2 regions of the Undibacterium sp. WLX3042 genome follow, and region 1 is predicted to be linked to the other one. Evidence: predicted binding sites of a transcription regulator. Region 1 holds the regulator's gene; the other holds the start of a gene.
What was found. The regulator sigma-54, encoded in region 1, starts transcription at its own class of promoters, with help from an activator protein. The targets are predictions, from matches to a motif close to TGGCANGNAANCTGCTTT.
Positions count from the first base shown of each region.

Region 2: the regulator sigma-54 is predicted to act here: its motif matches at 4,339-4,356, upstream of ACPAOP_RS06180 (TorF family putative porin).

Region 1 covers NZ_CP186698.1:317,703-325,838, forward strand. Annotated here, with positions in the region: gene ACPAOP_RS01410 (KdsC family phosphatase) at 1-512, shown strand, start outside; gene lptC (LPS export ABC transporter periplasmic protein LptC) at 509-1,129, shown strand; gene lptA (lipopolysaccharide transport periplasmic protein LptA) at 1,171-1,746, shown strand; gene lptB (LPS export ABC transporter ATP-binding protein) at 1,748-2,500, shown strand; gene ACPAOP_RS01430 (RNA polymerase factor sigma-54) at 2,512-3,993, shown strand; gene hpf (ribosome hibernation-promoting factor, HPF/YfiA family) at 4,103-4,447, shown strand; gene ACPAOP_RS01440 (enoyl-CoA hydratase/isomerase family protein) at 4,599-5,693, shown strand; gene ACPAOP_RS01445 (ABC transporter ATP-binding protein) at 6,045-6,773, opposite strand; gene ACPAOP_RS01450 (ABC transporter permease subunit) at 6,784-8,136, opposite strand, start outside.
Region 2 covers NZ_CP186698.1:1,371,309-1,379,444, reverse strand. Annotated here, with positions in the region: gene ACPAOP_RS06195 (tetratricopeptide repeat protein) at 6-1,283, shown strand; gene ACPAOP_RS06190 (ammonium transporter) at 1,492-3,069, opposite strand; gene ACPAOP_RS06185 (P-II family nitrogen regulator) at 3,091-3,429, opposite strand; gene ACPAOP_RS06180 (TorF family putative porin) at 3,444-4,190, opposite strand; gene ACPAOP_RS06175 (accessory factor UbiK family protein) at 4,626-4,865, shown strand; gene ACPAOP_RS06170 (YifB family Mg chelatase-like AAA ATPase) at 4,881-6,404, shown strand; gene ACPAOP_RS06165 (DUF2076 family protein) at 6,476-7,165, shown strand; gene ACPAOP_RS06160 (DUF1800 domain-containing protein) at 7,291-8,136, shown strand, end outside.

The DNA of each region.
Region 1 (8,136 bases):
TCATAAGAGCAGCAAAAATCAGACTGATGATCTTTGATGTGGACGGTATTCTGACCGATGGCAGCCTGCATTTCGGTGCGGATGGCGAAACGCTGAAAACATTCAATGTGCTGGATGGACAGGGCATACGGTTGCTGCAAAACGCTGGCATTGCCACGGCCATAATCAGTGCCCGGCAATCGCCGATCGTCGCGCGGCGCGCCGCTGATCTGGGCATCACCTATGTGCGTCAGGGCATCCATGACAAAAAAACGGCATTTTTGCATCTGCTGCAAGAGTTGAATATACCGGCAGACGAATGTGGCTTTATCGGCGATGATGTGATCGACCTGCCGGTTCTGACCCGTGTCGGCTTCGCCGCCAGCGTACCTAACGGTCATGCAGAAGTGCGCCAACGCGTCCATCACGTGACGACGGCCAGCGGCGGCAAAGGTGCAGCCAGGGAAGTCTGCGATTTCATATTGCGGGCGCAAAACAAGTACGACAGCGTTCTGGCAGAATACCTCGCATGAAGGCACAAATCACTATCGACCGCGCACGCACCTGGATGGCTATCGCTGCTGTCGGTCTCCTTGCACTTGGCAGTTTCTGGCTGTACGACACAGTACGTCGTCAGGGCGCCGATGATTACAACCGGACCTCAGCGCGTCAGGAACCGGATTATTACGTCGAGAATTTTAATTTCATCAAACTCTCGAATAACGGCAAGGCAAATTATCACGTGACCGGACAAAGCCTGGTGCATTTACCGCGCACGGATCAGTACGATATCAAAGAGCCGCGCATCAGCAGCTTCGATACGCAGCGCACACCGATCACGATTAATGCAGCGCGTGCGGTTGTGGAACAGAAATCTGAGGTGCTGTCCCCAAAACGTACCGAAGATGTGGTGCATCTTTATGATCAGGTAAGAGTAGAGAGGCCACAAGGAATCAACTCCAGTTTTATGCGGGTAGAAACAGAATATCTGCAGTTACTGCCGGACTCCGACATCGTCAGGACGGACCAACGCATCAGACTGATCACGGATAACGGCGAAACCGATGCGACCGGTATGATCGCGAACAATGCGAATCAGGAATTGCGTCTGCTCAGTAAAGTGCATGCACGCCTGTTCAAACATAAATGAAAAAACATTCATCAACAACACAGACAAGACAGAGAGTAAACATGCGCCCCGAAAAAAAAACAGTGCATCTTGCGTTGAGCTCATGGATGTTAGCCCTGATGGCTTTACTGTCCGTATCCAGCGTTCACGCTGAAAAAGCAGACAGTCTCAAAGAAATGACGATAGAAGCAGACCAGTTTTTAAATAATGGCAAGACCAATGTCAGTACGTTTTCAGGTGATGTCGTGGTCGTCCGCGGCACACTGAAAGTCAGAGCAGAAAAAGCTGTTGTTACAAAAAGTGCCGATGAATTCCAGCATGTTGTACTGACCGCCAAACCTGGCGCAAAAATCACGTTTCGTCAGAAGCGCGACGGCGGGCCAGATCTTTGGGTGGAAGGCGAATCCGAAAAAGCGGAATACGATGAAAAAACAGAATTCGTAAAATTCCTGTCCAGGGCACAAATACGCTATCTCGACGGAAACAAAGTCACACAGCAACAAGAAGGAGAATTCCTTTCCTACGATAGTAAAAATGATGTCTTTGTCGGCGTCAATTCCAGCTCAGGTCAGGCAGTGTCAGGAGGCGGTCGCATCAAAACCACGATACAACCAAGAACTGAGAAACAGGCAAATTAAGATGGGATCAAAAGACAGCACGCTGACCGTCAAAGGTCTGCAAAAACGCTACGGTGCACGACAAGTTGTGCGCGATGTATCGCTGCTGGTAAAAAGCGGCGAAGTCGTCGGGCTGCTGGGACCAAACGGCGCAGGTAAAACCACCTCTTTTTATATGATCGTCGGACTGGTACCTTCCGACGCCGGCGAAATCAATATCGACGATACGAATGTTTCGGATTTACCGATACATCAGCGTGCCGTCCTCGGTCTGTCGTATCTGCCTCAGGAAGCATCAGTGTTTCGTAAACTGACGGTCGAAGAAAATATCCGCGCTGTACTCGAACTGCAAAAAGACAAAGATGGAAAATTTTTATCCGAGAAAAAAATCCGGCAACGTCTGGACAGCTTGCTGACCGATCTGCAGATAGAAAAAATCCGTGACAGTCAGGCGCTGGCTTTATCGGGCGGTGAACGACGTCGTGTCGAAATTGCGCGCGCACTCGCGACGAACCCGCGTTTTGTTCTGCTCGATGAACCTTTTGCCGGAGTCGATCCGATTGCAGTGATTGAGATTCAACGCATCGTCCGCTTCCTGAAAGAACGCGGTATCGGTGTGCTGATCACCGATCATAATGTCCGCGAAACGCTGGGTATCTGTGACCATGCCTACATCATCAATCAAGGCTCGGTATTAGCCAGCGGCAAACCCGACGACATCATTCAGAATGAGTCTGTGCGACGCGTCTATCTGGGAGAACATTTCCGGATGTAACGGGACGCATTATGAAACAAAGCCTGCAACTACGTACTTCTCAGCATCTTGCGCTGACGCCTCAACTGCAGCAATCGATACGGCTGTTGCAACTGTCAACGCTGGAACTGCATCAGGAACTGGAAACGCTGCTGATAGAAAATCCTATGCTGGAGCGTGTCGATGACCCTATGGATAATGCGGTCCGCCTGCTGGCGGATGGCGCCATCAACAATACAAGTACGACGCCGGATGCAGGCATGGAAAGCATCACGCCTTCTGAAAGCGCCGCGCCACAAGATGCTGCTGTCGAAGCTGATGTGCCGGTCAACGACAGCATCAGTGCCAACGAAGAAGAGTGGAGTTTTAACGATGCGCCTTCCGGTGCAGCTAACGCCGATGAAGATGAAGGCAGGCCTCAGCTCGAATCTACCCACATCAGCCTGCGTGACTATCTGCTGGAACAAATGCGCCTCACGCTCAGGGAAGCACGCGACCGCGCATTGCTGGAACTGATCATCGACACACTCGATGATAACGGCTACCTGACAGAAAGTCTGGAAGAAATTCACGCTGGTCTGCCACTCGAATTATTAATAGACGAAGAGGAATTATCGTTCGCGCTGAAGATGCTGCAGAGTTTTGATCCGCCGGGTGTCGGTGCGCGAAATTTATCAGAGTGTCTCGCGATACAGATCAGGCGCATGCCGAAAATTCCTTTTGTTACCCGCCGTCTTGCACTGGCACTGGTGGAAACACAGCTGACTTTGTTTGCACAAAGAGACTTCACAAAATTAAAAAAAATATTCGACTGCGATGATGAAGATTTGCGCGAAGCGCAGGCAGTCATACGGCAATGCGAACCACGGCCAGGTATCGCATTTGCCACCAGCAGCTCAGACTATGCAGTACCGGATGTGATCGTCAGAAAAAATGGTAATGGCTGGCAAGTGTTACTGAATCAGGATGTGATGCCGAAACTGCGCGTGAGCAGTATGTACGCCAACATCATGCGGCAGAATCGCGGCGAAACAGGACTTGGAACCCAGTTACAGGAAGCACGCTGGCTGATCAAAAATATGCGTCAGCGCTTCGAAACAATCTTACGGGTGTCACAAGCGATAGTTGAAAGACAACGTAATTTTTTTGCGCATGGTGCTGTTGCGATGCGCCCTCTTGTTTTGCGCGAAATAGCTGATACACTGGGTCTGCACGAGAGCACTATTTCTCGTGTGACGACTCAGAAATACATGCTGACCCCGCATGGGATGTTTGAGTTGAAATATTTTTTCGGCAGCCATGTTGCGACGGAAACAGGGGGTGAAGCCTCTTCCACCGCGATACGTGCACTCATCAAGCAGTTGATAGGAGCAGAAGACCAGAAAAGCCCACTCTCTGATAGCAAAATCGCAGACATGCTGGGTGAACAGGGCATGGTAATTGCCCGACGGACCGTAGCCAAATACCGTGAAGCCCTGAAAATACCGCCAGTCAGTTTGCGAAAATCTTTGTAAGCAGTCCTTGTAATCACGGTTTGAATTGCTATATATGATTTAGCTCAACGCCGTAAAATCAAAATGAGCTTATTGTTATTAGCAAGCAATATCACTAAAGGAGCACAGTATGAATCTCACCATCAGTGGACATCACGTTGAAGTCACTCCTGCCATTCGTGAATATGTACATACCAAGCTGGAACGTATCCGGCGTCACTTTGATCAGGTCATTGATCTGACCGTCACGCTGACCGTCGACAAGCTGAGCGAAAAAGAGAAACGACATAAAGCCGACATTGACCTGCATATCAGTGGTAAAAATATTCACGTTGAAAGTCTGGCGCATGATTTATACGCTGCGATTGATACACTGATTGATAAACTGGATCGTCAGGTGATCAAGCATAAAGATAAAGTTCAGGGTCACGATCGCGATGCGATCAAACATATCCCTGATCCGGCATCGGCATAATCGCCCGCCTCCCGTTATTTACGGAACACGAAAACAAGGACGCCAACAGCGTCCTTTTTTGTTATCTGTTTTTTGTTATTTTTGTCGTACTGACGAAGTGCAAACAGGAATAAAATGATTGCCCTGTCACGACTATGTTAATGGTATCTACATGAGCGAATACGTAATCACTTCCGTTAAAAATCAGATCGGCTACATCACTCTCGACCGTCCGAAAGCATTGAACTCTCTGTCACTGGAGATGGTGCGCGCACTCACCGCCACATTATTGGCGTGGCGCGACGATACAACTATCCGTGCCGTATTCATACACAGCAGCAGTGAAAAAGCATTTTGTGCCGGTGGCGACATCCGCTTTTTCTATGACGTCGGCACCGCTACGCCAACTGGTGACAGCGCCCTGCTCGAAGATTTTTTTACCGAAGAATATGCGTTAAATCATTTGATACATTTTTACCCTAAGCCCTACATCGCGTTGATGAATGGTGTGGTGATGGGTGGCGGTATGGGCATTGCGCAGGCAGGTGAAAATTGCCGTCTGCGTATCGTGACCGAACGTACCAAAATGGCGATGCCGGAAGTGAACATCGGTTTATTTCCGGATGTCGGCGGTAGTTATTTCCTGTCGCGAACACCGGGTGAAATCGGTACTTATCTCGGTCTGACTGGCGACATCATTGCCGCTGCCGATGCCTTATATGCAGGCCTCGCTGACGTCTATATCCCAACATCTGAACTGCCAGCATTACTGACCATGCTGGAGCGTACCGAAGCGGCAGATATACGCCTGGCGATACGTGAATTTGCTGCGCCATTTGCATCGCAGGCTGATCCGGCCAGCAGTAAACTTGCCAGCCAGCGCGCCTTGATCGATCAGTTTTTCAGCGGCAACAATGTGCTGACCATCGCAGAAAAATTAAGCAACAACAGCGATGCATTTGCTCAGCAAACACTGGTCACGATGGAGAAACGTTCGCCTTTACTGATGTGCGTCACGCTCGAACAACTGCGGCGCGGCGCACGTCAGAATGTGGCGGACTGTCTGCGCATGGAACGCGCCATGGTACGCCATTGCTTCAAACATGGCGAAGTGCTGGAAGGCGTGCGGGCCCTGGTCGTTGATAAAGACAATATGCCGCAATGGTCGCCTGCGCATCTGCGCGATGTGAGTCATGAACAGATCGCGCAATTCTTCACCGAAGTATGGCCGGCGTACGCACATCCGCTGCGGCATTTGCAGGGTTAATAGCGGACAGGTTTTAAAGCAATTTCACTTACAGATTTACTGACAGATTTGCCAGTACGTTTTTGCTGGCATCAGCACAGCAGCGCCCATCACGCAATAAAGTGATGGGCGCTTTTTCATGGAACGCTGCTTAAAAAATGTGGCTGTATTTCTATCGCATCCGTGTTTCAGCAACAGATCACGACAAATCAAGCAACGAAGTATCAGGAAATTCCATTCTGAGCATCAAATATACTCCCCCCAGTATATGTAAACCACCCTTATTTTCTGCTGACAATAGACCTATTTTATAAAAAAGAGGGGGAGTATATGCACTCCCCCTCTTTCGTTTTGACTTCTGACTTACTTCATTTAATGATGTGAGCCACCACCCAGATACGCTGCTTTCACTGCCGGATCGTTCTGCAATTTATCGGCCGGACCATGCACAGAGATGCGCCCGTTTTCGAGGACGTAGCCATAATCCGCAACAGCGAGTGCGGCTGCCGCAAACTGCTCGACCAGCAACATGGTGCGCCCTTCCTGCTTGAGTCGCTGGATGATGCGGAACACTTCATCGACCAGGATAGGCGCCAGTCCCATCGATGGCTCATCCAGCAATATCACTTCCGGATTCAGCATAACGGCGCGTGCCATCGCCAGCATTTGCTGTTCACCGCCGGATAAAGTACCGGCCAGTTGATGGCGGCGCTCACGCAGGCGCGGGAATAATTCCATCGCCTGCTGCAGATCGCTTTCGATATCACCGCGCGGACGCGAACGTGTGAAACGTGGAAATGCGCCCAGCAATAAATTATCTGTCACCGACATCGTCGCAAACACACGACGGCCTTCGGGTGAATGGGCAAGGCCAGCACGCGCGATTTTATGCGAATCCAAACCGGTCACATCTTTACCATGCAAGGTGACTGTCCCCTGTTTCGGTTTCAGCATGCCGGAAATCGCCCGCATAGTCGTGGTTTTACCTGCGCCATTCGAGCCGATCAGCGTCACCACTTTGCCCTTAGGTACGTCCAGCGAAATGCCATGCAAGACTTCCACCTTGCCATACGCCGCGTGTAAATTTGAAATACTTAACATACTGATCTCCTCAGGCGGTGGCGGTCGATGGGGCAGCAGACCCCAGGTCATCGCTGACGCTGCCACCGAGATACGCTTCGATTACTTTCGGGTCTGCCTGTACTTCGGCAGGCTTGCCCTCAGCAATTTTCTGACCAAAATCGAGCACGGTCACGGTATCGCAAATCGACATCACGACGTCCATGTGATGTTCAATCAATATGATGGTGATATCGTGCTCGCGGATTTTACGAATGATCGCAATCAGGTCTTTGATGTCTGGTGCGGTAAGACCTGCCGCTGGTTCATCGAGTAACAGCAACTGCGGATTCAGACCTAGTGCACGACCAATTTCCAGCAGGCGCTGTTTGCCGTAAGGCAGATTCCGCGCTTCTTCGTTTGCCAGATCAGCCAGGCCGACAAAGTTAAGAATACTTGCAGCCCGTGCACGCGCTGCGCGCTCTTCACGCAGGTAACGCGGGCTATGTATCATCACATCAAACACATTGCTGCGGAAGGTATTGTGCAAGCCGACCAGCACGTTTTCTGTCGCCGTCATTTCACCGAACAGTTGCACGTTCTGGAAAGTCCGTGCCACGCCGCCCAGCGCGATTTCTGAAGGTGTGGTGCCGGAAATCACTTTGCCACTGAATTCAACGACACCATCGGTCGGTTTATAGATACCGGTGAGCACGTTCATCATGGTACTCTTCCCGGAACCGTTCGGTCCGATAAGACCATGTACCGTGCCTTTGGCGATTTGCAGATCGACCTGATTCAAGGCTTTCAGACCGCCGAATTGCATCAGCAACTGACGCGCACTCAGCAACACGCCGACACGTTCACCGTTCGCTTTGACGATCGCCAGATCTTCACCGCCACTCAGCTCACCGGCTTTTGCCATTAAATGGCGTGGGCCTTTACCGAGCAAAGAATTGACGAACCCTACGATACCATCTTGCAGGTAATACACGACGAACAGCGTCATCAGACCGAATACCGTCAGACGCCAGTCAGTGATATTTTCCAGCTTGTAAGAGAAGATCGCCATACCGACCACCGCAGCCACCGGCACCAGTAATTCTTTCGCCGTTTTACGTCCCTTCGCAATCGTGAAGGCAGCGCCAGCAAGTCCAATCACTGCAGCGGCAGTGGCGATCTTGCGGAACAGTTCAATATCCGCCAGCAGCGAAGGCAGCATCACGACAATGAAAGCACCTAGCAAAGAGCCGATACGTGATTTACGGCCACCCATGATCACTGCGAGCAAGAACATGATCGTCAGTTCAAAGTTGTAGGTATTCGGCGAAATGTATTCTTCGGAATACGCATACAGACTACCCGCCAGCCCTGCCAGTGCGGCACTGATCACGAACGCATACAC
Region 2 (8,136 bases), 1.1 Mb from region 1:
ATTCCATGAAAAAAATCTCTTTTCTGTTCGCTGCGATGATGTTTGCAGCACTCGGCACAGGCATTGCCCCAGTCACCGCTGGCGTAGCGCACGCAGATGAAGCAGCCGACAAAGCTGCGGAGCTGGCCAAAAAATCTGTTGTTCGCAAAGAAATGGTGCGTCCTTTAACTGAAATTCAGGAATTGCTCGATAAAAAACAGTACAAAGAAGCACAGGACAAAGTGAATGAACTCAATGCGCTTGAGAAAAAGACACCCTACGAAAGCTTTGCACTGCATCGTCTGAACGCAGTGATTGCTTCAGGCACCAATAACACCGAGCAACTGGCCACCGCATTTGAAGGCATGATCGGTTCAGAATTTCTGAAGGATAATGAAAAACTGCGCCTGATCGAAGGCCTCGCCGGTACTTACTACAACGAGAAAAAATATGATCAGGCCATCCTGTGGGCAAAACGTTATCTCGAAAAAGATAACAGCAACGCGCAGGTCAAAAATATGGTTGCCCGCGGCTACTATCTGAAAAACGATTTCAACAGCGCGATCAAACAACTGAACATCATGCTGGCCGAAGATGAGAGTGCAAAACGCGTTCCTTCCGAGGAAAATCTGCGCCTGCTGGCCAGCAGCTACCAGCAACTGAAAGACAACGCCGGTTACGCAGCGGTGTTAGAGCGCGTGGTACAGCACTATCCGACCAGAGAATACTGGGGCGATCTGATTTATCGTACCGAACACAAACCAGGTTTCTCTGACCGCCTGCGTCTGGACTTGTACCGCCTGCTGCTGGTCACAAAAAATATCGACGATGCCGGACAATATGTAGAAATGGCAGAACTGGCACTGCTCGCAGGCTTGCCGGCAGAAGCTAAAACAGCGATCGACGCTGGCTATGCTTCCGGTTTGCTGGGAACAGGAAAAGAAGCGGCTAAACATAAGCAATTGCGTGATCGCGTCTACAAACAAGCGGCGGAAGATATCAAAACACTCGATGCCGGTGAGACTTCTGCTAAAAATGCTAAAACCGGTACCGGTCTGGTGAACATTGGTTATAACTACGTGATCAATGCGCAGGCAGAAAAAGGCATTGCACTGATGGAACAGGGAATTGCCAAAGGCGGGCTGAAATCGGTCGATGAGGCAAAACTTCACCTCGGTATGGCTTACCTGCAATCGGGCAATCGCGACAAAGCACTGGAAGTGTTTAAATCCATTCAGGGTACGGATGGCGCGGCCGACCTTGCGCGCCTCTGGACATACGTTCGCCCTGCTGAAACAAAATAAGCGTTTTCAATAAGCTTTTTTTCAGGCTGCATCCAAAGCACCGGCATCGTTGCCGGTGTTTTTTTATGCTTGCCGGCACACCGTCAGCGCCAGTTCAAATAAAAAAAAGCGGTCTGGCTGTGTGGCCAAACCGCTTGTAAATCAGTCGCATGCGCTCTGTTTCATGCACTGAGGATACTAGCGTTACTACAACAATTTCATTCCTGTATTAAGAGTGGTAGGCAGACTCACCGTGGCTGGTAATGTCGAGACCTTCACGTTCTTCATCTTCCGGTACACGCAGACCTACAACCAGATCAACCAGTTTGTACGCGATCACGGAAACCACCGCCGACCACAGAATCGTGACGCCGACCGCTGTTGCCTGTGTGATCACCTGATCGATGATGGAGTACGGATCAGCAGACATCTTATTCGCAACGTAATCAACAATACCCTGACCGCCCAAGGATGGCGAAGCAAATACGCCAGTCAGCAGCGCACCGAGAATACCGCCGACGCCGTGCACACCGAAGACATCCAGAGAATCATCCGCACCGATCAGACGTTTCAAACCATTCACACCCCACAGGCAGACGATACCTGCCAGCAGACCGATGATTAATGCCCCCATAGGTCCGACGAAGCCACATGCTGGTGTAATCGCAACCAGACCAGCAACTGCACCGGATGCACCACCCAACATAGATGGCTTACCTTTGGACATCCATTCACCGAAGACCCATGACACTGTCGCTGCTGCCGTTGCCAGCAAAGTATTGATGAATGCCAGCGCTGCAATATCACCCGCTTCTAACGCTGAACCAGCATTGAAACCAAACCAGCCCACCCACAACAAGGAAGCACCGATCATGGTCATCGTCAGGGAGTGTGGCGCCATCGATTCCTTACCGTAACCGACACGTTTGCCAATCATGAAAGCACCCACCAGACCTGCTACTGCAGCATTAATGTGAACCACTGTGCCACCGGCAAAATCGAGTGCACCCTTCTGGAACAGGAAACCGGCTTTGGCTGTTTCTGTGGCCAGCGTTGCAGCATCTTTAATCGCATCTGGACCAGTCCAGAACCAAACCATGTGCGCGACTGGCAGATAGCTGAAGGTGAACCATAAGACCACGAATAACAATACTGCGACGAATTTTGCACGTTCCGCAAATGCACCGATGATCAGCGCACAAGTGATTGCGGCAAAAGTAGCCTGGAACGCGACATAGACAAACTCAGGAATCACGACGCCTTTACTGAACGTTGCGGCAGTCGAGAATGACGCCTTGGCTGGGTCCCAGATTCCGTTGAGGAACAGACGGTCAAACGAACCGATAAATTTGCCGCCCTCAGTAAAGGTCAGTGAATAACCATAGATGCACCATAAAACGACGATCACGGCAAAGATCATGAATACCTGCACCAGAATCGATAACATGTTTTTAGAGCGAACCAGACCACCATAGAACAATGCCAGACCCGGCAATGTCATCAGAATCACCAGCAACGTCGCAACCAGCATCCATGCAGTGTCACCTTTATTCGGAACAGGCGCTGGTGTCGCCGCTGCCTCTGGTGCTGATGCGGTCGCTGCAGCCGGAGCCACCGCTGGCGCAGTTGCCGCCGCCGAAGCAGTCGCCGCCTCCGTCACTGCGGGTGTCGAGGCACTGGTGGCAACCGCAGATGCGGCAATCGCATCTGCTTTGGCCGGAGCATCGTCAGCCCACGCCATCGCTGTCATTCCTATGGATGCGAGAAATGCGCCCGCAACCAGCATACTCTTCAGTACTTTTTTCATATGAACTCCCTAGTGTGCCAATCAGAGTGCGTCGTTGCCGGTTTCGCCGGTACGAATACGCACAACCTGTTGCAGGTCATAGACGAAAATCTTGCCGTCACCGATTTTTCCGGTACGTGCAGCGCTTTCAATCGCCTCAATCGCGCGATCCACAATCGCATCATCGACAGCCGCTTCAATTTTTGTTTTCGGCAAAAAATCGACGACATACTCAGCACCACGGTACAACTCGGTATGTCCTTTCTGACGACCGAAACCTTTGACCTCAGTCACGGTAATTCCTTGCACACCCATTTCTGATAAAGCTTCGCGGACTTCGTCGAGCTTAAACGGTTTAATAATGGCAGTAATCAGTTTCATGTTGTTCTCTCATTTCAGAAAGTTTTTACAGCAGTCAACAACAAAGTGGTCTTGCCGGTAAATTTGCCTGCTGGCGTGACATACAGTTTTTTGTCAGCATTGGTGCCAACTGCGGCCAGACTGAAATTCACACCAAAGAATTCTTTTGTAACGCCCACCTTCCAGTCGGTATACGAAGACGCTGAATTGTTTTTTATCATCTGGCGACCGACATGCAAATTCAGGGTATACGCATCCGGCAACTCAATGTTTGCACCCAGATCCAGGTAGCCACTGTTCTTACTATTGACGAAGCCAAACAGATTCGTCACAGAGTGAGAATACTTTGCGTACACAGGTCCAGTGCCGATCTGACCGTAAATTTCAGTCGTATTCGCATCAACAAACCCCGGAACCTTGTCGAGACCGTTTGACAGATAGACATAAGTCAGAACACCGGCGTCATAGCTGACATCCTTCGTGATCTCGCCTTTCTTACCAGCGTAAATATCCCATTCGACATCGCCACTGCCACCTGCGTCTTTCACCCATTTAATGGTCGATAACCATGTACCGGCGTAAAAGCCACTAGGATTGTGGGTGTAATCCGCACCGCCTTGTAATGCCGGCTCCAGACGTGTCTGCGCAATACCACGATAACGATATTCACTGGCAACGCCAATGTTAAAACTCAGTTCATTGTCTGGTTTTGGTTCATCTGCGTATGCAAAACTGCTTAACAAAGTTGCGGTCACTGCAGCGGCGAGTACTGATTTTTTCATTATGCTTCCCCTTGTATATAGTCAACATCGATTTAAATAAAAAAACTGAACTGAACTCACTTCATCAACCACCGGTGGTACGCAAAGCCAGAAGATCGTTCGTGGCTTTGCAGGAAATGAACTTCGGAAAGTTACGAACGCTTCACTATTAGCAGAAGTCGTGCCAACTGTAATTTTTCGTGTACAGCCCGTTCGCATTAATGGAATAAGGGCATAACAATCCGCTATAGGAATACAATGAGAAGAACGCTCTGGTGGGCATGGCACCGGCTTTACGTTATGATTTCCGCTGCATGCAAACAAGCCGCATAACATGCTGGCTACCGCCCGCCGCACTGTTTTGACGCAGGGCAAGCGATGTGTTTTATCGCTGTACTTTTTTCGCACTAGCAGAGTGCAACAACAATCTCACACAAAAATACAGGCAGGAATATTATGGATAAGCAAAATTTCTTCAGTGATGTACAGGCAAAAATCAGTCAGGCTCTGGAAAACTCGCCGGCCAAAGACATAGAAAAAAATGTCAAAGCCATCATGACTCAGGGCTTCTCCAAACTGGATCTGGTCACGCGGGAAGAATTCGATATACAGGCACAAGTGCTGGCAAAGACCCGCAGCAAGCTGGAAGCGCTGGAAGCACGTGTCGCCGCATTAGAAGCACAGATAACGGAATAACAGGGCGCTCGGGATATGTCGCTGGCGGTTCTTAAAAGTCGCGCACTCAATGGGATGGATGCTCCGCAAGTCACGGTGGAGGTCCATCTGGCCAATGGTTTACCTGCTTTTACTATCGTTGGGCTCCCTGAGACAGAAGTCAAAGAGTCGAAGGACCGCGTCAGAGCCGCATTACAAAATGCCCGCTTTGAATTCCCGGCAAAAAGAATCACTGTCAATCTGGCACCGGCAGATTTACCTAAAGAATCCGGTCGTTTCGATTTACCTATTGCACTGGGCATACTTGCAGCATCCGGGCAAATTCCCGCAGATGCACTGGAACAATACGAATTTGCAGGTGAATTATCACTGTCAGGTGAATTGCGCCCCATCCGCGGTGCACTGGCAATGACCTTTGCGATTTGTAAAAGCACGACAGCAGGACAGACAGAACCCGCGTTTATTTTACCCAGAGCTAATGCCGATGAAGCTGCTTTGGTAACGGACGCGGCAATTTATCCTGCCGACTCCCTGCTCCAGGTTTGTGCACACTTCGCTGCGATTGCCGAAGAAAACAAGTTGCAGAGGCATCGTCCGCAGGCTGCGATGCAAAGTCGCGCCTATCCTGATTTTTCCGAAGTCAAAGGCCAGTTACAGGCAAAACGTGCGCTTGAGGTTGCCGCTGCAGGTAGTCATTCTGTACTGATGGTCGGCCCACCCGGGACAGGAAAATCCATGCTGGCTGCCCGCTTTCCGGGAATACTGCCATCAATGACAGACCAGGAGGCACTGGAATCGGCGGCGGTACAATCCCTGACGTCAGGTTTCTCTATCGATAAGTGGAAATCGCGCCCTTACCGTGCTCCGCACCATACTGCTTCTGCCGTGGCACTGGTTGGCGGTGGCGGTACGCCGCGTCCGGGTGAAATATCACTGGCGCATCAGGGCGTTTTATTTCTTGATGAACTTCCAGAGTTTGACCGACGTGTTCTGGAAGTGTTGCGGGAACCGCTGGAATCCGGGCACATCACCATTTCCCGCGCGGCCCGGCAAGCCGATTTTCCGGCACGTTTTCAGCTGATCGCTGCCATGAATCCATGTCCTTGCGGCTACTTCGGCCATAGTAATGGCAAATGCCGCTGCACGCCAGACAGTATTGCCCGTTATCAGGATAAAATTTCCGGCCCTTTGCTGGATCGTATCGATTTACAGATTCAGGTAGCGGCACTACCGCATGAGGATCTGCTGAAACAAGCAAGCGGAGAATCCAGCGCAATCGTGGCGCAGCGGGTAGAAGCCGCATTTGAACGCCAGCAACGGCGGCAAGGCAAGGTCAATAATTTACTTTCCACCACAGAAATTGATACCTACTGCCGCCCTGATGGGAATGCAGATCAGTTACTGAAAAATGCCATGAGCAAATTTAACTGGTCGGCGCGCGCCTATCACCGTGTGCTGAAAGTCGCCCGTACGATTGCTGATTTGGCTGCTGCAGATCAGATCAATTCTGCCCATGTCGCAGAGGCAATACAATACCGGCGCGCGCTGCGTGAGCATTAAATCATAGCGTGCATTGAAAAAAGCCATGTCATAACCAGATAGTGCACATAGTGCTTTTTCAGGAGAAAAATATGTCACCTCAGGAAATGCAGATTCTGCAGAACTTTCTCGCCCAGCTGGTTCAGGTACAAGGCGTGGTCAAAGACCCGCAAGCTGCCAGCCTGATCAACGAGGCAGTCAGCAAGCAAACCGATGCAAGCTACCTTTTAGTGCAACGTGCACTATTACTGGAACAGGCACTGGCAAATGCGAACAGCCAGATCGCCAGCCTGCAGGCAGATTTGCGCGAGCAACAGGCGCTCAACGCCACACATAATCAGGCGGCACCTACACAGTTTCTCGATCCTGCCGCCAGCGGCTGGGGTAATAGCGCCAGCAGCCGCCCGTTAAACATCCCATCCAATACCGCGACTTCTGTCACTGGTGCACCGTTAGCGGCCTATCCGGCGATGGCAGCCGCACCTGTCAGCCAGCCAACTGCCGTTGCAACAGCGCCTGCAAGCAGTTTTTTCGGTAATACCGGTGGCAGTATGCTGGGAACCGTCGCCGCAACAGCCGCGAGTGTCGCTGCCGGCGCCTTTTTGTTTCAGGGCATCAGCCATCTGTTGAACGGTAATTCGCATCAGGCCATCGCAGACAACTCCTCAACGGCCAATCTCAACAATGCTGACGGCGGCCTGCTCCCCGGCTATTTTGATCAGGATCAGACTGACAGCTCGCCGCTGGAAAGTCTGCCGGACGAGAGTGACAACATCGTATGATCTGTGACGTTTCCTGATGTAACGCCACACTCGGTTGCATTTCGTCACTTACCAGTCATCCAATCACCGGACAATCCGTTGTATGCTGATACACATCGATAGGATCCGGAGAAGTGACTTTCATGATGAGCGACTCACCTTTACAGCGCCTGCTGGTGTTATGCCCGCTGCTGATTCTTGTTTTTGCGATGTCGGGATGTACCACGTCACCCACGACAAACCGGGTGACTGACGCAGGCCCATCCCGCTTTCTTCCTCCGAGCGGTAATACTTTTACTAAAGCAAACGTCCAGCCAGAGCTGCTGCTCAATCGGTTGACCTGGGGTAATAACTTCTCTGCTTATCAACAATTGCAAGCGGTTGGCATGGACAAGTTCCTCGATCAGCAGCTGCGTGGACGGACCAGCGTCGTACCGCCAACAGTGCAGGCGCAAATCAGCGCGCTGACGATTTCACAGCAACCGATAGAGAATATCGTCAGAGAACTGGAACACAAGCGCATCGTCGCCGAACAGCAAAAAGGCACCGATGACAGCCTGCGGAAAGAGTATCAGCAAGAGTTGAACCGTCTGACCAAAGAAGCGGCGACGCGCTCGCTTTTACGCGACATCTATTCACCGAATCAGTTGCAGGAACAAATGACATGGTTCTGGATGAATCATTTCAACATTCACGCGGGCAAACATAATCTGAGGGCCATGGTCGGTGATTTTGAGGAACACGCGATACGCCCGCATGCTCTGGGTAATTTCCGCGAATTACTCAAAGCCACCGTGTATCACCCGGCGATGTTGCGCTATCTGGATAACGAACATAATGCCAATGGCCGCATTAACGAAAACTATGCCCGTGAATTAATGGAATTACACACGATGGGCGTCAATAGTGGCTATACCCAGAAAGATGTGCAGGAACTGGCACGGGTGCTGACTGGGGTCGGCGTCAATCTGGGTACGGACACACCTCGAATG